DNA from 3 places in the Polaromonas sp. P4_F4 genome. Region 1 is predicted to be linked to each of the others. Evidence: predicted binding sites of a transcription regulator. Region 1 holds the regulator's gene; each other region holds the start of a gene.
The links. The regulator sigma-54, encoded in region 1, starts transcription at its own class of promoters, with help from an activator protein. The targets are predictions, from matches to a motif close to TGGCANGNAANCTGCTTT.

Region 1 (7,629 bases):
TCTGTCTGTGCCTGCTCGCGCCCCGGGTTGGCCGAGCGGTCGCGCGGAGCGTCAGCCGGGCCGGCTTCGGATGCATCACGCGGCAGCGGCTGGCCAAACTCGTCGATGGCCTGGGTGCCGTCCCAGGAGCCGCTCACGCCATGGCCCTGCTGGCGCCGCTGGTCGCGCCCCTGCACGCCGGTGATGCCGGCCACGCCGGCCACGTCAATGCGCTCGCCATAGGGGGGGTTCACCAGCATCACGCCCGACGGCGCGGGCGGCATGCGCTGCAGCGCGTCGCCGCCGCGCAGCTGCACGGCGTTGGCCACGCCCGCGCGCTCGGCATTACGCTCGGCAAAATCCACCATGCGGAACGACACATCGCTGCCAAACACCGGTGCCGTCGGCTCCGTGATGGCCGCCTCGGCCTGGTCGAGCAGTCCCTCCCACACGTGAGCCTGGAAGGGCAAATATTTCTGAAAGGCAAAGCGGCGGTTGATGCCGGGCGCGATGTTGCAGGCAATCTGCGCCGCCTCGATCACGATGGTGCCGGAGCCGCAGCACGGGTCGTACAGCGGCACACCCTCTTTGCACTGCTGGTCCCAGCCGCTGGCGGCAATCATGGCGGCGGCCAGTGTTTCCTTCAGGGGGGCGTCTCCCTTGTCTTCGCGCCAGCCGCGCTTGAAGAGCGGCTCGCCCGAGGTGTCGATGTAGATGGTCGCCGTGTCTGTCGTCAGGTGCACATACACGCGCACGTCGGGCCAGCGCGTGTCCACATCGGGGCGCACCTCGTACTTGGCGCGGAAGCGGTCGGCAATGGCGTCCTTGACCTTGAGTGCCGCAAAGTTCAGGCTGGTCAGCGGGCTGTGCTGCGCAGTGATCTCGACCTTGAAGGTCTGCTTCGGCGTGAACCAGATTTCCCATGCGACGCTGGCTGCCGCGTTGTAGAGGTCCTGCTCGCTGCGGTACTGGTTGTGCTGCAGCTCGATCAGCACCCGCTGAGCCAGGCGGCTGTGCAGGTTGAGCTGCAGCGCGTCGCGCCAGGAGCCCTGCAGCTGCACGCCGGCGCGCCAGGCCTTGCCTTCGATGCCGGTGATGCGTTTGACCTCGCTGGCCAGCAAGGCCTCGACGCCGGCGGCGCAGGGTAAAAAGAGTTGAAGTTGGTTCATGAATGAAGGTTTGCGGCTGGCTGGGTGACGGGCTTCTTTTCAAGCAGGGGCCGCGGCTGGCTTTGCCAGACCGCAGGCGCAGCGGCCCCCCCGGGGGGCAGGGAGCCACACGCAGTGGGCGACCGTGGGGGCTACATTCAAAGCGACTTTCGCAGGTTGGCAGGCGCGATGCGCAAAGCCTCGCGGTACTTGGCCACGGTGCGGCGCGCGCATTCAATGCCCTGCTCCTTGAGCATTTCGGAAATCTGGTTGTCGCTGAGCGGCTTTTTCAGGCTCTCGGACGAGACAAACTGCTTGATGAGGGCGCGCACCGCCGTGCTCGACGCGTTGCCGCCGGTCTCGGTGCCCAGCGCGGAGCCGAAAAAGTACTTGAGCTCGAAGGTGCCGAACGGCGTGCTCATGTACTTGGCCGTGGTGACACGCGAGATGGTGGACTCGTGCAGGCCCAGTTCGTCGGCAATTTCGCGCAGCACCAGCGGACGCATGGCCAGCTCGCCGTGGGTGAAGAAATTCTTTTGCCGCTCCACAATCGCACTGCTCACGCGCAGGATGGTGTCAAAGCGCTGCTGGATGTTTTTGATGAACCAGCGCGCTTCCTGCAAGCGCTGCTGCAAGGCCTGCCCGTTCTGGCCCTTGTGCTGCTTCAGCGCATTGGCATAGATGTCGTGCACGCGCAGACGAGGCATGACCTCGCTGTTGAGGGAGACCTTGAAGCCGCGGCCCGATTTGATGACGATCACGTCGGGCACGATGAGGTTGCGCTCGACGTTGACAAACCGCCGTCCGGGCTTGGGATCCAGCCGGCCGATCACGGCGATGGCGCCCCTGATCACGCTCTCCGGAAACCCGCACAGGTAGGACAGGCGCTTCATATCCCGCTTGGCCAGCAGTTCCATGGGCTGCTTGCACATGGCGATCGCTGCGCGGGTCTCGTCGCAGTCCTTGCAGTCGAGCAGCTGCAGGCCGAGACACTCGGCCAGGTTGCGGGCGCCGACGCCAGCGGGCTCCATGTGCTGCAGCAGCTTCAGGGCCATGGCAAAGTGCTGTTCCAGCTCTTCCGCCTGCTCAAGGTCGTCGCCCGCCAGGCCGGCGGCCAGTGACGCGAGACTGTCTTCGAGGTAGCCGTCGTCATTGAGCGACTCGATCAGGAAATGCAGCGCCGCCTGGTCTTCCTCCGACAGGCGCAGGCCGAGCGACTGGCGGTGCAAATGGTCCTGCAGCGACTCATGGCTGCGGGCCAGGTCGGAAGCCTCGGCCTCGCTGTCGTCCACATTGTTTTTGCGGGCCGGCGCGTCGCCGCCCCATTCGCTGTCGTCCGGCGCCGACTCCACCGTGCCGTCGCCTTCCCAGCTTTCTTCCAGCTTGGCCTCGGAGCTGATCTCGGGCCCTGTATCTACATCGTTTTGGCTTGCAACCCTTGGTTCATCAGGGCTTCCTGCTACTGAATCACCAGCAAACTCAAACTCCCGGCTGTCCTGGCTGACCGGCGTGTCGGCATTCTCCAGGCCAAATTCCTCGCGTGGCGCGGCTTCTTCCGACACTTCCAGGAACGGATTTTCATCGAGCATCTGCTCGACTTCCTGACTCAGCTCAAGGGTGGACAGCTGCAACAGGCGAATCGACTGCTGCAGCTGGGGCGTGAGAGCCAAATGCTGCGAAACGCGGAGGGACAGGCCTTGTTTCATGACATCCCTAAGCGCACGACAAAGCGAGTTGGGATGTATTAACCAAGCGGGGGCCGCGCAACCGGCTTTGCCGGGGCGCAGGCGCCGCCCCCTGCAGGGGGGAGGGAGCTACACGCAGTGAGCGACAACGGGGGGGAGCCATCACATTCTGAAGTGTTCACCGAGGTAAACGCGGCGTACATCGGCATTGTTCACAATCTCGGAAGGGGTGCCGGTCGCCAGCACATGGCCGTCACTGATGATGTAGGCATGGTCGCAAATGCCCAGCGTTTCGCGGACATTGTGGTCGGTGATCAGCACGCCAATGCCGCGCGACTTCAGGAAACCGATGATGCGCTGGATTTCGATCACGGCGATCGGGTCAATGCCGGCAAAAGGCTCGTCGAGCAGGATGAACCGCGGCTGCGTCGCCAGGGCACGCGCAATCTCGACGCGGCGGCGCTCGCCCCCTGACAGCGCCGGCGCCGGCGAGTCGCGCAGATGATCGACCCGCAAGTCCTGCAGCAGCGCATCGAGCCGCTTTTCAAGGTCTGCGCGGCCCAGCGGCTTGCCGCTGGCGTCCAGCTGCAGCTCCAGCACGGCGCGCACATTTTCTTCGACGGTGAGCTTGCGAAAAATCGACGCTTCCTGCGGCAGGTAACTCAGCCCAAGGCGGGCGCGCAGGTGAATCGGCATGTGCTCGACCGACTGGCCGTCAATGGAGATCTCACCCGCGTCGGCACGCACCAGCCCCACGATCATGTAGAACGACGTGGTTTTTCCCGCGCCATTGGGGCCCAGCAGGCCCACCACCTCGCCTTTTTGCACGGACAGCGAGACATCCTGCACCACCTTGCGGCTGCCATAGGATTTCTGCAGCCCCTGGGCCACCAAGCGGCTGGGCGGTGCGGTACTGGCCGCCGGGCTGTTGACTGCCGGGGTATTGACCGACGATGTGTCAGTCACCGCATCCGCGGCTTGATTGTCCGTTCTGTCCATTTTTCGGGTTTCCGTCATGGCCCCAGCGTGGTGCCGGGACGCAAACGGAGCGCGGGTCCGGCCGGCGGCTGCGGAGCCGATGCGGCGCCGCGCGGCGACAGCATGGCGCGAATCCGCCCCGTGGGATTGGTGGCCGTGCGGTTTTGCGCGCCCCCATCCACAGTGAACACATCGGTGTTGTTGTCATAAACAATCAGGGAGCCGGTCGTTTCGTCGACCAGGGTCGCGCCGTTGTAGCGCCGCACCACGGCCTGCTTGATGAATTTGACGGTATCGGCACGGCTGTCGTATTCGATCCGCTCGCCTTCCCCTTCGATGTACTCGTCCACGCCGTCGCGCTTTTTCCGGTAAAAGGCCAGCTTGCCCGGGGCCGCCACGGCAACGGCCTGCTGGTAGCCCTGGGGATCCTGGCTGACATCCACACGCTCGCCCCGAACAATGGTGGTGCCCTTGGTGATCACCACATTGCCGGTGAACACGCTGGTTTGTTTCAGGTCGTCGTAACGCAGGGCATCGGCCTCCGCATTCATCGGCTTGTCGCGGTCAGCCCGCTCGGCCGCGGCGGGAAACACCGCTCCGGCCGCCAGTGCGGCCAGCACGATCAAGGGAAAAAAGGGGTGTTTCATAAAGGCACGAATCTTGCTGCTGGTTTGGAGTGATTGTAGCCATGCCAGCTACGGGAATGGCGGCGAGGGCGAATTGGGCCCATAAAAAAACCCGCCACGGGTGGGCAGGTTTTCGGGCCAACGCCGGGCGTTGGCATATGACGTTCGACTTGCCGTGCGCTTATTTGGCCTTGCGCGATTGCGCGATCAGGTAATCGGTGACCTGCAGGGCCCTGTCCATGGTCTGGGCCAGCTGGCCAGACGTGTAGTAACGCCCGCCGACGCCCAGGGCCGGCACGCCGTCGACCGCGTAGGTGTCCTGCAACTGGGTGGCCTTGCGCGCCTTGGTGCTGACGGAAAACGAGTTGTACAGCTCGACAAACTTGGCCTTGCTCAGGCCCTGCTTCTCCGCCCAGGCCGCCACCTGATCCGCCGTGTTCAGCGCCTGGCGCTCGATATGGATCGCGTTGAACACCTTTTTGTGCAGTTCATTGAGCTTGTCCATGGCTTCCAGCACATAAAAAAGACGCTGCTGCGGCTCAAAATCGGGACGGAAGGCCACCGGCACGCGCCTGACGGTCACGTCTTTGGGTGCTTTCTGGATCCAGGCCTCGAGTTGCGGCTCAAAGGCGTTGCAATGCGGGCAGCTGTACCAGAAAAATTCCACCACTTCGACCTGGCCGGCAGGCACGTCGGTGGGAGCGGGTTTGCCCAGCGTCAAATAATCCGTTCCCTCCTTGAAGGCGCGGGCCTGAGCCTGCGCGGCTGTGGGCAGCGCAACGCCTCCCCAAGTGGCGGCGGCTGCCACGGTAGCGGCTGAAAGCGAAAACTCACGTCGTTGCATCAATTTTTCTCCTGGTTTCCTGGTCTGTGGGTCTGTGTGGGGGTATTTTGCAAAGCGGCCACTTACTTATTCAGTGAAAAAAACAAGCCGGCCGGCCGTTTCGTACAGGGGTTGGTACGCCCCCGCCCATAAAAGTTCACCCTGTGTGGTGTTGCATGCTTGACGGTACAAATAAAACCGATGGATTTTTGTTCAGGGCAAGGCGCAAACCACAGCAATAGTTCCACTATTGCGAGGATTTGCAACGCCGCCATGGGCAAAAAGACACGGTTTTATGTACCGGATAGCGTGCAACACCACACTCTAGCGCTGCACCCTGACGAGGGCCGTTTCTATCGAGTTGCCGTCCAGCCGCTCCTTGACCTTGTCGGCGTCTTCTTTTTTATCAAAGGGGCCAACGCGCACGCGGTACACCGTTCGGCCCGACTGCTCGCGCTCACTCACCTTGGCCTGCACGCCCAGCAGCATGAGCTTGGCGCGCTGCTGCTCCGCGTCTTCTGGCGTACGGAATGCACCGGCCTGGACAAAATAACTGAACGGGTCAACGCCCGAGACGGCGGGCGCGGCGTCCGCCCTGGCCTTGGCGAGATCGCCCAGCGGATCCGCGGAGGTGGCGGGCTTCGCCGGGGGCGCGGGAGCTGCCTTGGGCGCGGTCGCCGTGGCGGGGGCCGGCACAATGCCGGGTTCGCCGGAAGCGCTGGAAGCAGAAGGGAGCGGCTTCACAGGCGTTTTGCCCGCCAGCGGGGCATTCGGGTTCCAGTCCCGGTTCTTTTTGGCTTCCGCGGCGTCGCTGTCGGGATTGCGCGACTGGCTCTTGTTCATGAAAGGCACCGGCACTTTGGTGATGTAGACCGCCACGGCCAGCGCGGCGCCCAGGCCGATCAGCGCGCCAATAACCAGACCCAGCAGGGTTCCGCCTTGTTGTTTTCTCATACCTTGCCCAATTTTCTTGCCTGCCTCTGAATCCCGCTCTGAATTTCGCTCTGAATTCCGCTGTGTGTGCTTCATGGTTGCCTACATTTTGTGGGGCGCACTGACGCCCAGCACCTTGAGGCCATTGTGCAGCACCTGCGCCGTCGCGGCGACCAGCGCCAGGCGCGCCAGCTTGACGGCTTCATCGTCCACCAGAATCCGCTCGACGTCGTAATAGCTGTGGTAGCAGGCGGCCAGCTCGCGCAGATAAAAGGCCACGTCGTGCGGCGCCAAACCGGCGGCCGCGTTGCTGAGCATGTCGGGGTACTTGGCCAGCAGCAGCATCAGGGCCTGGGCTTGCGGGCTGACCAGTGCCGACAGGTCCACGCTTTTCAGCTGGCCCTGATCGCCGCCCTGCGCGGCCCAAGTGCCGAGAATCGAGCAGATGCGCGCATGGGCGTATTGCACGTAGTACACCGGGTTTTCATTATTTTTTGCCAGCGCCAGGTCGATATCAAAGACGTACTCGGTGTCGGGTTTGCGGCTGAGCAAAAAGAAGCGCACGGCGTCCGCGCTGGTCCATTCGATCAGGTCGCGCAGCGTGACATAGCTGCCGGCGCGCTTGGAGATCTTGACCTCTTCGCCATGGCGCACGACGCGCACCATGGTGTGCAGCACGTAGTCGGGGTAGCCCTGCGGAATGCCGGCGCTGGCGGCCTGCAGCCCGGCGCGCACGCGGGCAATCGTGCCGTGGTGGTCCATGCCCTGGATGTTGATGGCCTTGCTGAAACCGCGCTCCCATTTGGCCAGGTGGTAGGCCACGTCCGGCACAAAGTAGGTGTAGCTGCCGTCGCCCTTTTTCATCACGCGGTCTTTGTCGTCGCCGTAGTCGGTCGACTTGAGCCACAGCGCGCCGTCCTGCTCGTAGGTTTTACCGGCGTCCTTGAGCTTTTGCACCGCGCTGTCGACACGGCCCGAGCTGTACAGGCTGGACTCGAGGTAGTAGTTGTCAAACCTGACCGAGAAGGCCCGCAGGTCCAGGTCCTGCTCATGGCGCAAATAGGCCACGGCAAACTGCCGGATCGAGTCGATGTCTTCGACATCACCGCTGGCGGTGAACTCCCGGTCGTCGGACTTGACGGTCTTTTTGGCCAGAAAGTCATTGGCGATGTCGGCAATGTAGTCACCGTTGTAGGCGGGCTCGGGCCAGCCGGCATCGCCCGGTTTGAGGCCTTTGGCGCGCGCCTGCGTGCTGGTGGCCAGGGTCTGGATCTGCACGCCGGCGTCGTTGTAATAGAACTCGCGCCACACATCCCAGCCCTGCGTGTCAAACAGGTTGCAAATCGCATCGCCCAGCGCCGCCTGGCGGCCATGGCCCACATGCAGCGGCCCGGTCGGGTTGGCCGAGACGAACTCCACAATCATGCGATGCGGGCTGTCGGCCAATTGCATGCCGT
Region 2 (7,629 bases), on a different contig from region 1:
GCCACCGGAACGGCCGCCGCCGCCACCACCGTAGCCGCCACCACCACCGCCGCCGCCGCCGTAGCCGCCACCACCAGAGCCGCCGCCGAAGCCGCCGCTACGTGGAGGACGTGCTTCCATTGGACGTGCTTCGTTCACAACGACGCTGCGGCCACCCAGAGGCTGACCGTTCATGCCGTTGATCGCCGCCTGGGCTTCTGCATCGCTGCCCATTTCGACAAAGCCAAAGCCTTTGGAGCGACCGGTGTCGCGTTCCATCATGACTTTAGCGCTGGTAACAGAGCCGAATTGGCCAAAAGATTGTTGCAGGTCTTCGTCACGCACCGAGTAAGGCAGGTTGCCGACGTATAGTTTGTTGCCCATGAAGGGACTCCTCTAAAACACAAAAACAAAAGCGATGGGGTCCCGAAAGCACAACAAATCTTGATACGTACCGCTGTAGCGCGCGAAACTGACCGATCACCTAACGTGTGTAATACCGGCATTGCTGGCATTTACACCCGCATATTATGCTTCACTTATTCAAAATACAACCAGCTATCGTGATTACCCGGGGTAGTGAAAGCCCGCATGAACACTGGCTTTGACGATTTCGCGGGCCTCATGGGAGACGCTGCACGGCATATCCGCAGCGCCTGATGGTCGCCACCTGGCCAGCCGGGGTCAATGTTGGCGGGTTGAAAACGCAGGGAAAACGGCTGAAAACCGCTGGACGGACAAATTGAAGCGGTTGCTGATGCAGGAATTAAATCAAAGCTGCAGCTAATGTTTCAGAAGAGTTAGCGCCTACACACCACAAAGCCTTCGGTGCGACCCCTGCCCCAGAATATCCCGCCGCGGGCTCGCCAGGCATGTGGACATGCAGGAGGGCGACTGGCTGCTGAAGCGCCGCAAACGCCATTGCCGGCATGGGTGCAGGACAAACAAACCTTGCACCAGACAGGTAAATAGTTACATAAATTTGCAGGGTCAGTGGCCAGTGAGCCAGGCTGGCGCCGGATCTGGACGGGGCAGTCCCAGGCGTGCCCACCCCCGCTGCGATGACCATGATGGTTTTAGTCGGGTGACGGATCGGCTGAAGTCTTGTCGGCCGCCCGTTCCGCATCGCTGGTGTAGTTGCGCCAGCGGCGCATGGCGGCGCGCGTGGTCAGGATCTGGTTCTCGAATTTGGGACAGGCTTTGCAGGCCAGCAGATGCAATTTCAGCGCGACGTGGTCGGGCATGCTGAGGACATGGTCTTCTCGCGCGATCAGCAGCGCAGCAGCCTGCCGGCAGGTGCGTCTTAGCAAAGTGATATTCGGTTTCACGCCAAAAAGCCGTTAGGGTTAGGTTAAATGCTTGAATGTTCAGGCGCTGTGCTTGCCAAACCAGTGGATATTCAGGCATTCCTGCAGGCGCAGCCGGGCCCGATGCAACTGGACATACAGGTTGGTCGGCGTGAGAGACAGCTCCTTACAGACTTCCTGTGAAGAAAGCTGCAGCCATTCACGCATCAGGAACAGCCGGCCCAGCGCCGGCGGCAAGCGCTCCATGCAGGCATCCAGAATTTCGAAGAATTGCACTTGCTGCAAGGTCTGGTGGGGGTCTCCCCAATCATTGGGCATCTCGGCAAAGTGGCCGTCGGCCTTGAATGCCAGACGATCAAGCTCGTCGCCCTCCTCGTCAACCTGCGCATCCGGCAGGGCCACCAGCCGTGCGTTGCTGCGAATCAGGTCGATGACCTTGTGCTTGAGGATGCCGACCAGCCAGGTCTTGAGCTGCGAGCGATTGCCGAAACTCTGCGGCCTGGACAGTGCGGCCAGCAATGTTTCCGATACCGCATCTTCAGCCCAGTCGTCATTGCGCAGCTGAAGGCGCGCAAAGCGGAGCAGGTAGACGCGGTGTTCAACCAGCTGTTCTTCAAAAGTCGGCATGGGGGCAGTCTAGCGGCAGCGGGGCTGTTTGTGTGCGCCACGCTGCAATTGGTGGCGGACACCCCCCGCCTGCGCAGGCGGGGGATTGCCGGCCGCAACCACAATTACCAGTTGACTTCCCGGTCAGGCGTGGCGCCGATGCGGTGAACCGACAGGTCGGCGCCTTCAAACTCCTCTTCCTGGCTCAGCCGCAGCCCGAGCGAAGCCTTGAGCGCGCCATACACGATAAAGCCTGCCAGCAGCGCCCACGCCACGCCCATGGCGCTGCCGATCAATTGCGCGCCCAGGCTCACCCCGCCCAAGCCACCCAGTGCCTGGCTGCCAAAAATGCCGGCTGCGATTCCGCCCCACGCGCCACACAGGCCATGCAGCGGCCAGACGCCGAGCACGTCGTCAATTTTCCATTTGTTTTGCGTCAGCGTGAACATCACCACAAACACAGCGCCAGCCACACCGCCCACCACCAGCGCGCCCAGCGGATGCATCAGGTCGGAGCCGGCGCACACCGCCACCAGCCCGGCCAGCGGCCCGTTGTGCACAAAGCCTGGGTCGTTCTTGCCGAACACCAGTGCGGCCAGGGTGCCGCCCACCATGGCCATCAGGGAGTTCACGGCCACCAGGCCGGAAATCCTGTCGATGGTCTGCGCGCTCATCACGTTGAAACCGAACCAGCCGACCGTCAGGATCCAGGCGCCCAGCGCCAGAAACGGAATATTGGAAGGCGGGTGAGCCGAGACCGCGCCGTCCTTGCGGTAGCGGTTGCTGCGTGCGCCGAGCAGAATCACGGCGGGCAGTGCCAGCCAGCCGCCCACCGCATGGACCACGATGGAACCGGCGAAATCGTGAAACTCCGCGCCGGTGAACGACTTGATCCAGGCCTGCACGCCAAAATGCTGGTTCCAGGCGATGCCTTCGAAGAACGGATAGACCAAGCCCACGATGACGGCCGTTGCGATCAGTTGTGGGTAAAAGCGTGCGCGTTCGGCGATGCCGCCCGAAATAATCGCCGGGATGGCGGCCGCAAATGTCAGCAGAAAGAAGAACTTGACCAGCTCATAGCCGTTTTTAGCGGCAAGTTGTTCCGCGCCGACAAAAAAATGCGTGCCATACGCGACGCCGTAGCCCACCACGAAATAGACCACGGTCGACACCGAGAAGTCGACCAGGATCTTGACGAGTGCATTGACCTGGTTCTTTTTGCGGACGGTGCCCAGCTCCAGAAAGGCAAAACCGGCATGCATGGCGAGCACCATGATGCCGCCGAGCAGAATGAACAGGGCATCCGAGCCCTGTTTTAGTGCTTCCATAAGTTCCTCTTGGGTGAAATGGGGTGTTTTAGTGCTGTTTTGGTGCGTATCTCAGGAAAATCCCGAAATCGCACCAAATACAAGCAAGAAATGCGCCATAAATGTGCGTTGGTGCATCGGAACGCCGCCGTATGGGTTCATGCGCCTTCGCTGCCCGGTCGCGGAGGGCTTGGTAGAATGCAGGCTGTCATTGGGGAGTAGCCTCCTTCCTTGAGTGAGAGGGGTTTGCGTCAACAGACTTGTCTGGCCTTGCAACAGGGCCGGCATGGCGCAAACGGTTTTCGGACTTGGCGAGACCTTTGACTGCACAGCCTCCATAGCTTGAAAAAGTTATAGGCCGGGGGTCGCCGTGCAGTCATGGGTTTTGTACCGGCCGGAGTCATTCATGGAAGCCTTCCTCATCTCCACCGGCATCGTCGCCCTCGCCGAAATGGGCGACAAAACCCAGCTGCTCGCCCTGCTGCTGGCCGCCCGGTTCAGCAAACCCTGGCCCATCGTCCTGGGCATTCTGGTCGCCACCATCGCCAACCACGCCATGGCGGGCGCGCTGGGCGCCTGGGTCACCACGATGATCAGCCCCCAGGCCTTGCGCTGGATTCTGGGGGCGTCTTTCCTGGCCATGGCGGCCTGGATGCTGATTCCGGACAAGCTCGAGGACGACGCCGGCGGCCAGTCGCCGAGCCTTGGCGTGTTCGGCACCACCGTCCTCGTATTTTTCCTGGCGGAGATGGGCGACAAAACCCAGATCGCCACGGTAATGCTGGCCGCCCGCTACGACATGTACCTGGGCGTGGTGGCCGGCACCACCCTGGGCATGATGCTGGCCAACGCTCCCGTGGTGTGGCTGGGCGAGCGTGTCACCCGCCTGGTGCCGCTGCGCGTGGTTCATCTCGTGTCGGCGGTGATTTTTGCGGTGCTGGGTGCCATCGCGCTGCTGATACCCGCCTGAACGCCGGTGCCCGACAGGCACACCGGTCAGGGCGCAAGGCGACCTGCGGGGCGCCGCTTCAGCCTTGCTATACTTGCCGCAGCGCCGATTTGCTCAGCTTGCGGGCGCTTAAAAAGTACCGCTAAAGACGAACATCCATGAACCCGGACTCGCCCTTAGCGATGCCGGGTTTTCTTTTTGCCGTTTCACTTTCCAGTCCAGTCCAGTAAATCCAGTCTTGTTTCGATCACGGGCCTTTCTATCGTGTCTTCTGTGTCTTCTGCTTCAGTCCTTGTTGCCACGCCAAAGTCCATGCACTTTGCGGACGCCCTGCCGCTGCAAAGCGGCGCGTCGATCCGCGCCTATGACCTGAGCTATGAAACCTATGGCGAGCTCAATGCCGACAAATCCAATGCGGTGCTGATCTGCCACGCGCTGAATGCCTCCCACCATGTGGCCGGCGTCTACCTCGACGAGACCGGGCGCATCAAAGGCAAGTCCGAAGGCTGGTGGGACACCATGATCGGCCCGGGCAAGCCGGTAGACACCAATCAGTTTTTTGTCATCGGCGTCAACAACCTGGGTTCCTGTTTCGGCTCCACCGGCCCCATGCAGGTCAATCCGGACACGAATGAAATCTATGGCGCCGACTTCCCGGTGGTCACGGTGGAGGACTGGGTCCACGCGCAGGCCAGGCTGCTCGACGCGCTGGGCATCCAGACGCTGGCGGCCGTCATGGGAGGCAGCCTGGGCGGCATGCAGGCCCTGAGCTGGACGCTGCAATACCCCGAGCGCGTGCGCCATGCGGTGGTGGTGGCCAGCGCGCCCAACCTGACAGCCGAGAACATCGCCTTCAACGAGGTGGCGCGACGCGCCATCGTCACCGACCCCGACTTTCATGGCGGCCATTTTTACCGCCATGGCGTGCTGCCCCAGCGCGGCCTGCGCATTGCCCGCATGATTGGCCACATCACCTACCTGAGCGACGATGTGATGAACGAGAAGTTTGGCCGCAAGCTCCGCGACGCCATCGGCAGCCACGCCAGCGGGTACCGGTTTTCCACCCAGGATGTCGAGTTTCAGATCGAAAGCTACCTGCGCTACCAGGGCGACAAGTTCAGCGAGTATTTCGACGCCAACACCTATCTGCTGATTACCCGCGCGCTCGACTACTTTGACCCGGCCAAGGCATCTGGCGGCAACCTCACCCTGGCGCTGGCCGGCGTCACGGCAAAATTCCTGATGGTGAGCTTCACCACCGACTGGCGCTTTTCACCGGCGCGCAGCCGTGAAATCGTCAAGGCCCTGCTCGACAACCAGCGCGACGTGAGTTATGCCGAAATCGATGCGCCGCACGGGCATGATGCGTTTTTGCTGGAGGACGAGCGCTATCTGGGTGTGGTGCGCTCCTACTTTCAGAGCAAGGTGGCCGTATGAACCTGCCTGTCGAACTCAATGTGGAGCCCTCGGCGGCTCTGCTGTCGATTGCCCGGCTGGTGCCGCATGGCTCGCGCGTGCTCGACCTCGGGTGCGGCACCGGCGAGCTGCTGGCCCACCTGATCCGCGAGCGCGGCTGCTCGGGCTACGGCGTCGAGATCAACGACGCCAATGTGCAGGCCTGCGTGGCACGCGGTGTGAACGTGATCCAGCTGAACCTGGAGGAAGGCCTCGCGATGTTTGGCGACGGCTCGTTTGACGTGGTGCTGCAGATCGACACGCTGCAGCACTTGCGCAATGCTGAAATCATGCTGCGCGAAACTGCCCGCGTGGGCCGCATCGGCATCGTCGCTTTCCCGAACTTCGGCCATTGGCCGAACCGCCTGGCGGTGCTGCGCGGCCGCATGCCGGTCACCAAGGTGCTGCCCTACCAGTGGTACGACACCCCCAACATCCGTGTCGGCACGCTGCAGGATTTTGAAGCGCTGGCGTTGCAAAACCGGCTGGAGATCCTCGACCAGTTTGGCCTGCAGGATGGCCGGGAAGTCCGTTTCTGGCCCAATGCCCGGGCCAGCCGCGCGGTCTTCAAGTTCCGCCGCGCCTGACGGCCCCGGTGCGCGCGGCAGGCTGGCGCATCGCAGTCGGTGGTGCTACCATTTAGCCATCGGGATTTCAGCCTCCCGACTCTTCACAGATAGACGGTGTCCCGTCCAAGCGCTGGTAACTGACTTGGAGTATTTTTCGTGGACACCTCTTTCATTTCCCCACAGGAACTGGCCGCCCGCATGGGCCGTGCCGATGCACCGCTGCTGCTCGACGTGCGGCGCGAAAACAAATTTTTTGAAAGCCGATACCTGCTCGTCGGCGCGAGGCGCTGCGCGCCTGAAGACGTGGCGGCCTTCGCCACGTCGCAGCGCGCTGCATCGGGTCACGGCGACGTGGTGGTTTACTGTGTTTATGGCCACGACGTGAGTGCCGATGCCGTGGCCACGCTGCGTGCCGCGGGCTGGAACGCGCACGCGCTGGCCGGCGGCATCGAGGGCGGCGAAGACGGCGTCGACTCACCGCAAGACATCGCGCAGTGGCGCGCGCATCGCCCCCTGACCATGCTCAAGCGGCCCGATTGGGGCGTAGGCGGCGGCAGCGAGCAGGCTTCGCGCTGGATCACGCGGGAACGCCCCAAGATTGACCGCATCGCCTGCCCCTGGCTGATTCGCCGCTTTATCGACGCACGGGCGGAGTTCTTCTATGTGCCCACGGCCCGGGTGTTTGACGAGGCGGCACGCCTGGGCGCCGTGGCTTACGACATTCCCGGCGCGCCGGTCTCGCACGAGGGTGAGCTGTGCAGCTTCGACACCCTGCTGCGCGCCTTTGAGTTGGGCGATCCGGCGCTTGAAATACTCGCCCGCATCGTGCGCGGCGCCGACACCGACCGCCTTGAACTCGCACCGCAGTCGGCGGGTCTGCTGGCCTTCTCGCTGGGGCTGTCGCAACTGCACGCCACCAGCGACGCCGGCATGCTGGAAGCCGCCCTGCCGCTGTATGACGCGTTGTATGCCTGGTGCCGCAGTGCGCAAGCCGAGACGCACAGCTGGAAACCCGAAACCATGATCGTGAAAGCGACCACCGCATGAGCCACATTGCAACGTCCCTTCCCGCCGCAGTGAGCTTTGCGCAGGCCTTCAGGTTCTGGCTCAAGCTGGGCTTCATCAGCTTCGGCGGGCCGGCCGGGCAAATTGCCATCATGCACCGCGAGCTGGTGGAACAACAACGCTGGATCTCGGAAAAGCGCTTCCTGCATGCCTTGAACTACTGCATGCTGCTGCCCGGGCCCGAGGCGCAGCAGCTGGCAACCTACATCGGCTGGCTGATGCACCGGACATGGGGTGGTGTGGTCGCCGGTGCGCTGTTCGTGCTGCCCTCGCTGTTCATCCTGGTGGCGCTGAGCTGGATTTACGTCGCCTTTGGCGACGTGCCGGTGGTCGCCGCCATCTTCTATGGCATCAAGCCGGCTGTGGCGGCCATCGTGGTGCAGGCGGTTCAC
Region 3 (7,629 bases), on a different contig from region 1:
AGCGGCGCCCTGGTGGTGCTGGTGGCCTTGGGGGAGTTCAGCCTGTCGTTTCGCGGCACGCGTGCGGCCTCGGCTATCGAGCAGCATGTGGGGCTGGGCGAAGGCCTGCATTTCCATGGCTTGGCGGGCGCCTTGCGCGTGGAGGCGCTCAGCCTCGATGCCTGTCTGCTGGTGGCGCAGCTCAGCCCTTGAACGCCGGCTTGGCGTTGTCGCTTTCTTCCCCCAAAAACAATTCAAGCCCACCCCGATGAACACCGAAGAAATCCTGGCCCAGTTCGGCCCCCGCGAAGCGATGGAATACGACGTGGTCGTGGTGGGCGGCGGCCCCGGCGGCCTGGCCACGGCCATCCGGCTCAAGCAGCTCGCCGCTGAAAAAGGCACGGAGCTTTCCGTCGTCGTGCTCGAAAAAGGCTCCGTGCCCGGCGCGCACATCCTCTCCGGCGCCGTGATGGACCCGAAGGCGCTGACCGAACTCTTCCCCGACTGGAAAGAACTCGGCGCGCCCTTGAACCAGCCCGTCACCGCCGACGAAGTCCTCTTCCTCAGCGAGACCGGCGCCGTCAAGATACCCGACTTCTTCGTGCCCGCGTGCTTCTACAACGAAGGCAACTACGTCATCAGCCTGGGCAACGTCGTGTGCTGGCTCGCGCAGCAGGCCGAGAACCTGGGCGTGGAAATCTTCCCGGGCTTTCCCGCCGCTGAAGTGCTCTACAACGACGACGGTTCCGAAGATGGGGGCTTACCTTCGGTAAAAGGTGTCGCTACCGGCAACCTCGGCATCGGCAAGGACGGCCAGCCCACCGACAATTTCCAGCTCGGCATGGAGCTGCACGGCAAGTACACCGTGTTCGCCGAAGGCGCGCGCGGCCACCTCGGCCGCCAGCTCATCAATCGCTTCAAGCTTGACGAAGGCAAGGATCCGCAGTCCTACGCCCTCGGCGTGAAGGAGCTCTGGGAAATCGATCCGGCCAAACACAAACCCGGCCTCGTGATCCACACGGCCGGCTGGCCCATGGCCAGCGACACCTACGGTGGCGGCTTCATGTACCACCTGGAAGACAACAAGGTCACGCTGGGTTTGGTCACGGGTTTGGATTACACCAATCCCTACCTCAGCCCCTTCGAGGAAATGCAGCGCTGGAAAACGCACCCCAGCATCAAGGCTTATTTGGAGGGCGGCAAGCGCGTCAGCTACGGCGCGCGGGCTATCACCGCGGGCGGCGCGCTCAGCCTGCCCAAGACGGTGTTCCCCGGCGGCGCCCTGGTCGGCTGCGAAGCCGGTTACCTCAACGCCAGCCGCATCAAGGGCAGCCACGCTGCGATCAAGTCCGGCATGCTCTGCGCCGAAGCTGCTTATGACGCCGTCATTGCCGGCCGCCAGCACGACGAACTCGCCGGTTACCCCAAGGCCTACGCCGAGAGCTGGCTGGCCAAAGAGCTGGACCGGTCGCGCAACTTCAAGCAGTGGTTCAAGAAGGGCGTGTATGTCGGCTCATTCATGACCGGCATCGAGCAGTGGCTGCTGCCCAAGCTGGGCATCAAGAGCCCTCCCTGGTCTATCCACCGAACCGAGCCCGACCACGCGCGCCTCAAGCCCGCGGCCGAGTGCAAGTCCATCGCCTATCCCAAGCCGGACAACAGGCTCACCTTCGACCGCCTGAGCTCGGTGTTCGTCTCCAACACCAACCACGAAGAGCACCAGCCCGCGCACCTGACGCTCAAGGATGCGAGCGTGCCGGTGACCATCAACCTGGCGAAATACGCCGGCCCCGAGAGCCGCTACTGCCCGGCGGGCGTCTACGAGTTCGTGAAGAACGCCGACAACACCGACCGCCTGCAGATCAACGCGCAGAACTGCGTGCACTGCAAGACCTGCGACATCAAGGACCCGACGCAGAACATCGTTTGGGTCACGCCCGAAGGTGGCGGCGGGCCGAACTACGCGGGCATGTGAAGCGTCTGGCGCGTAGGCGTTTTGTGCGTTAAATAAAAGAGGCCAGCTTGATGGCCTCTTTTTCATTCCGGGTTGCGCGGATAAATGATGATGGAAAGGAACTTGATCGGGCATTGCGTCAGGTTCTCCGGCCCGTGCGGCACGTCGCCCTGAAAACTCAGCGAGTCGCCCGGCTGCAGCACATAGGTCTGCTGGCCACAGCGGTACTCGATCACACCTTCGAGCATGTACAGGAATTCCGTGCCGGGATGCTGGAAGGTCGGGTAGCGCTGGCTGTCGTCGTCGATGGTGATGAGAAAGGGCTCGAAGAGTTTGACGGGCCCTTGGTCGTATGCCAGAAGGTGGTAGGTGTGCCCGTCTTTGGTGCCCCGACGCACCACTTCCATGCCTGCACCACTTTTGACGTGCTGCGCGGTTGCAGCAGTTGCGTCGTACTTGCTGAACAACATGGACATGGACACGCCAAGCGCGCGTGCAATGCGAGCCAGTGTGTCCATGCCAGCCATGGTGCTGCCGGTCTCTATCTTCGAGAGCATTCCCCTGCTAAGGCCGGCCTGTTCAGCGATCTGGGCGATGGTCAGACCGTCGCGCAGGCGCAGCTGGCGGATGGCCGCGCCGACGGATTCTTCGAGGGAGGGGGGCTGGATTTCAACGGGAGTGGTCATGGTGGGCAGTGCTTTTGAGCAAGTTTAATGCACCAAAAAAATAGTTCGCAGTAGGCATAAATGTTGCATCACAGGAATTAATGCGATAAGCTTCAACCATGGAGCAAGTCGTTCCCCGTAGTGCGTTGCACTATTTTGTTAAGACCCAAGGAGCTTGTTCCATGAAGTCAGATCCCACCTCCCGCCTGGCCGCGCCGGCCGGTACGCTGGTCCCCTCGCCACGCTTCGACACGGTCGAGGCGGCGCAGGCCTATTTGCTTGAGCAGGGCGTCAGCTACGTGCTGGCCCAGTTCGTAGACATCCACGGCGTGGCCAAGGCCAAGTCGGTACCGGTAGCGCATTTGCCTTCCATCATGAAAGAGGGCGCGGGCTTCGCCGGTTTCGCCATCTCCGGCGTCGGCATCGAGCCGCACGGCCCCGACTTCATGGCCAAGGGCGACCTCTCCACCCTGTCGCTGGTGCCTTGGCAACCGGGTCTGGCACGCATGGTTTGCGAAGGCCATGTCGAGAACGAGCCTTGGGCCTTCGACAGCCGCGTGGTGCTGCGCGGCCAGATCGAGCGACTGACGGAACGCGGCTACACGCTCTTCACCGGCCTGGAGCCCGAGTTCTCGCTGCTGCGCCGCGACGACAAGGGTGCGCTCGCACCGTGCGATCCCAGCGACACGCTGGCCAAGCCCTGCTATGACTACAAGGGCTTGTCGCGCACGCGTGCCTTCCTGGAGCGCCTGTCCAACGACTTGCGCGCCGTGGGCATGGACGTCTACCAGATCGACCATGAGGATGCCAACGGCCAGTTCGAGCTGAACTACACCTTCACCGACTGCCTGACCTCGGCCGACCATTTCGTCTTCTTCAAAATGGCGGCGTCGGAGATCGCCAACGACATGGGCCTGCTGTGCTCCTTCATGCCCAAGCCGTTTGCCAACCGTCCCGGCAACGGCATGCACATGCACATGTCCATCGGCGACGGCAAGAGCAACCTGTTTTGCGATAAGAGCGATGCACGCGGCCTCGAACTCTCCGAGCTGGCTTATCACTTTCTCGGCGGCCTGCTGGCGCATGCACCGGCGCTCACCGCGCTGTGCGCGCCCACCGTCAACTCCTACAAGCGCCTGGTGGTTGGTCGCTCGCTCACCGGCGCGACCTGGGCACCCGCCTACATCACCTACGGCGACAACAACCGCTCCAGCATGATCCGCATCCCCAAGGGCCGGCTGGAGCTGCGCCTGCCGGACGGTGCGGCCAATCCCTACCTGGCCACCGCGGCCGTCATCGCCGCGGGCCTCGACGGCGTGGACCGCAAGCTGGACCCGGGCGTGCCGCGCAACACCAACCTCTACGAGTGGAGCGAAAGCGAACTCAGCGAGGCGGGCATCGGCCTGCTGCCGCAGAACCTCGGCCTGGCACTCGACGCCCTGGAAGCTGACACGCTGGTCTGCGATGCGCTGGGCCCGGTCGCCCAGGAATTCCTCAAGCTCAAGCGGATGGAGTGGCTGGAGTATCAGCGTCACGTCTCCGATTGGGAAATCAAGCAATACCTCGAATTCTTTTGAAAGGGAAACGCCATGTGCGGAATAGTTGGACTTTTGGTGAAAACGCCGGCGCTGCGTGAGCAGCTCGGCGAACTCATGGTGCCCATGATGATCGGCATGACCGAGCGCGGCCCCGACTCGGCCGGCCTGGCCGTCTTCACGCCGCCGCTGGCCGATGGCCGCCGCAAGGTCAGCGTGTTCTCCGGCCTGGTCAAGGGTGGTGCTACGTACGACTGGCAGGCCCTCGTCGCCGCGCTGAACGGCGCGTTCGGCGTGAACGCCTCGGTCGAGGCCAAGGGCAACCACGGCATCATCGCCTTCGACGGTTCGCCCGACACGGTCAAGGCCTGGCTGCACGGCTACCAGCCGCTGCTGCAGGTGTTCTCCGCAGGCCAGAGCATCGACCTCTACAAGGACATCGGCACGCCCGCCGAAGTCGCGGCGCGCTACCGCTTCGCCGACTTCAAGGGCAGCCACCTCGTCGGCCACACCCGCATGGCGACCGAGTCCGCTGTAACGGCCGACCGCGCTCATCCGTTCACCGCCGGCGAGGACTTCTGCCTGGTGCACAACGGCTCGCTGTCCAACCCCAACGGCATCCGCCGCATGCTGGCGCCTTACGGCATCCAGTTCGACACCGACAACGACACCGAAGCGGCGACCCGCTTTCTGGAGTGGCGCCTGCGCGAGGGCGACAGCCTGAAGGACGCGCTGCAAAAGGGCTTCGAAGTGCTCGACGGCTTCTACACCTTCCTGATGGGCACGCCCAACGAACTCGCGCTGATCCGCGACCCCTTCGCCTGCAAGCCGGCGGTGGTGGCCGAGACCGATGACTACGTGGCCATCGCATCCGAGTTCCGCTCGCTGGCCCACCTGCCCGGCGTCAAGCACGCCCATGTCTTTGAACCCGCCCCGGAGGAGATGTACGTATGGAAAGCATGAAATTCGACCTCGCAGCCACGCCGCTGCGTGAGGTGAACCAGTTCCTGCACAAGCAGGCCAAGCCCGGCCTGTCGGTGCAGATCGACAACCCCAACGGCGCCCATGCGATTGCAGCCGGCATGAATGCCGACGTCAGCATCACGGTGGAAGGCCATGCCGGCTACTACGCCGCTGGCATGAACCAGATCGCCAACGTCATCATCAACGGCAGCGCCGGCACCGGCGTGGCCGAGAACATGATGAGCGGCAAGGTCCACGTCAAGGGCTTCGCCTCCAACGCCGCCGGTGCCACGGCCCAGGGCGGGCTGCTGGTCATCGACGGTGATGCCGGCCTGCGCTGCGCGATCTCGCTCAAGGGCGCGGATGTGGTGGTGGGCGGCTCGGTAGGCAGCTTCTCGGCCTTTATGGCGCAAGCCGGCAACCTGGTGGTGCTCGGCGACGCCGGCGAAGCGCTGGGCGACTCGCTCTACGAAGCCCGCATCTTCGTGCGCGGGAAGGTCAAGAGCTTGGGCTCCGACTGCGAGCAAAAAACCATGGGCGAGGCCGAGCGCAGCATCCTGGCCGACCTGCTGGCCAAGGCCGGCCATACCGACGTGGACACCGGCGCCTTCAGGCTTTTCGGGTCTGCCCGCACTCTCTACAACTTCCATGTTGACAACGCAGGAGCCTACTGACATGAACGCACCCATTTCCGCCCAGACGCTGGCCGCGCCCGTCGCCGCACAGACTCCGCCGCGCTTTTCGGCAACCTTCGATCCGGCCACGCTGGCCGAGATTCGCCGTGCTGCAGCCACCGGCATCTATGACATTCGGGGCGGCGGCACTAAACGCAAGCTGCCGCACTTTGACGACCTGCTGTTCCTTGGTGCGTCGATCAGCCGCTATCCACTCGAAGGCTACCGCGAGAAGTGCGGCACCGACGTGGTCCTGGGCACGCGCTTTGCCAAGAAGCCCATCCACCTCAAGACGCCGGTCACCATCGCCGGCATGAGCTTCGGCGCGCTGTCGGCCCAGGCCAAGGAAGCCCTGGGCCGCGGCGCCAGCCTGGTCGGCACCAGCACCACAACCGGCGACGGCGGCATGACGCAGGAAGAGCGCGGTCAGTCCAAGACCCTGGTCTACCAGTACCTGCCGTCGCGCTACGGCATGAACCCCGACGACCTGCGCAAGGCCGACGCCATCGAGGTCGTGATCGGGCAGGGCGCCAAGCCGGGCGGCGGCGGCATGCTGCTGGGCCAGAAGATCAGCCCGCGCGTGGCCAAGATGCGCTGCCTGCCCGAGGGCATCGACCAGCGCTCGGCCTGCCGCCATCCGGACTGGACCGGCCCGGACGACCTGGAGATCAAGATCCTCGAGCTGCGCGAAATCACCGACTGGGAAAAACCCATCTACGTGAAGGTCGGCGCGACGCGCCCCTACTACGACGTGGCCCTGGCGGTGAAGGCCGGCGCCGACGTCGTGGTGCTCGACGGCATGCAGGGCGGCACGGCCGCGACGCAGGAGGTCTTCATCGAACACGTCGGCATTCCCATCCTGGCGGCCATCCGGCCGGCGGTGAAGGCGCTGCAGGACCTGGGCATGCACCGCAAGGTGCAGCTCATCGTCTCGGGCGGCATCCGCAACGGCGCCGACGTGGCCAAGGCTCTGGCGCTGGGCGCCGACGCGGTAGCCATCGGCACCGCCGCGCTGGTGGCCCTGGGCGACAACGACCCGCGCTGGCAGGACGAGTACGCCCGGCTGGGCACCGTGGCCGGCGCCTACGACGACTGGCATGAGGGCAAGGACCCGGCCGGTATTACCACGCAGGACCCGGGCCTGGCTTCGCGCCTGGACCCGGTGCAGGCGGGGCGCCGCCTGGCCAACTACCTGTCGGTGCTGACGATGGAAGCCCAGATCATTGCGCGGGCCTGCGGCAAGTCCCACCTGCACAATCTGGAGCCCGAAGACCTGTGCGCGCTGACCCTGGAGGCCTCTGCCATGACGCAGATTCCCATGGCTGGCACGAGCTGGTACCCGGGCGTTCAGGGCTTCTGAACGGTAGTGCGTCGGGTCATCTGGCGGTCGTTGAACATTGAGCTCAATGAACGAGCCGAAGCGCCGCATGGCGGCTTCGGTCCAGATGCGCCGACGGCTGTCCTGCACGTTCTCCTCGACCACGCCTTTTTTCCAGCCCGGGGCGACGTTGCAGAAGTCGGGGTCGAACAGGTAATGGCAGACCATAGCGCCAAAGCGAGCGTTGACGTTACGCGGCTTGCCGCGTCGCACCCTGGCCACGGCAGCATAGCTACAAACATGCGCAAGTTGAATGAGATGATCGAAAAGTTCCTGTCAGGAAAAACTGGCATGGACGTTGCTGAAGGTCCTGCGCACTTTTTCAACCCTTAAAGGACTTTTGCCATGAAAAGATTTCCTGCGGCGCTTGCCATATGCAGCGCCTTCGTTCTCAGCTCGGTCGCCTACGCGGCCGACGCTGCGCCACTGCCCAACAAGGGCGATACCAGTTGGATGATTGTTGCAACCTTGCTGGTCATCA

Region 2: the regulator sigma-54 is predicted to act here: its motif matches at 3,301-3,318, upstream of AC1DUR_RS02595 (ammonium transporter).
Region 3: the regulator sigma-54 is predicted to act here: its motif matches at 2,672-2,689, upstream of glnT (type III glutamate--ammonia ligase).

What each region holds. Positions count from the first base shown of each region.
Region 1 covers NZ_JBFUJO010000008.1:42,728-50,356, forward strand. The annotation lists gene AC1DUR_RS10685 (THUMP domain-containing class I SAM-dependent RNA methyltransferase) at 1-1,148, opposite strand, end outside; gene AC1DUR_RS10690 (RNA polymerase factor sigma-54) at 1,286-2,833, opposite strand; gene lptB (LPS export ABC transporter ATP-binding protein) at 2,975-3,811, opposite strand; gene lptA (lipopolysaccharide transport periplasmic protein LptA) at 3,826-4,437, opposite strand; gene AC1DUR_RS10705 (thiol:disulfide interchange protein DsbA/DsbL) at 4,598-5,260, opposite strand; gene AC1DUR_RS10710 (SPOR domain-containing protein) at 5,564-6,193, opposite strand; gene argS (arginine--tRNA ligase) at 6,275-7,629, opposite strand, start outside.
Region 2 covers NZ_JBFUJO010000002.1:3,711-11,339, forward strand. The annotation lists gene AC1DUR_RS02580 (RNA recognition motif domain-containing protein) at 1-363, opposite strand, end outside; gene AC1DUR_RS02585 (zf-HC2 domain-containing protein) at 1,056-1,307, opposite strand; gene AC1DUR_RS02590 (sigma-70 family RNA polymerase sigma factor) at 1,347-1,913, opposite strand; gene AC1DUR_RS02595 (ammonium transporter) at 2,018-3,220, opposite strand; yybP-ykoY riboswitch at 3,401-3,604, shown strand; gene AC1DUR_RS02600 (TMEM165/GDT1 family protein) at 3,606-4,169, shown strand; gene metX (homoserine O-succinyltransferase MetX) at 4,422-5,585, shown strand; gene metW (methionine biosynthesis protein MetW) at 5,582-6,190, shown strand; gene AC1DUR_RS02615 (chromate resistance protein ChrB domain-containing protein) at 6,329-7,219, shown strand; gene chrA (chromate efflux transporter) at 7,216-7,629, shown strand, end outside.
Region 3 covers NZ_JBFUJO010000006.1:202,872-210,500, reverse strand. The annotation lists gene AC1DUR_RS09295 (HutD/Ves family protein) at 1-192, shown strand, start outside; gene AC1DUR_RS09290 (electron transfer flavoprotein-ubiquinone oxidoreductase) at 248-1,954, shown strand; gene AC1DUR_RS09285 (helix-turn-helix domain-containing protein) at 2,017-2,619, opposite strand; gene glnT (type III glutamate--ammonia ligase) at 2,781-4,175, shown strand; gene AC1DUR_RS09275 (class II glutamine amidotransferase domain-containing protein) at 4,188-5,096, shown strand; gene AC1DUR_RS09270 (protein glxC) at 5,084-5,770, shown strand; gene AC1DUR_RS09265 (FMN-binding glutamate synthase family protein) at 5,772-7,130, shown strand; partial or broken gene AC1DUR_RS09260 (IS21 family transposase) at 7,167-7,373, opposite strand; gene AC1DUR_RS09255 (ammonium transporter) at 7,494-7,629, shown strand, end outside.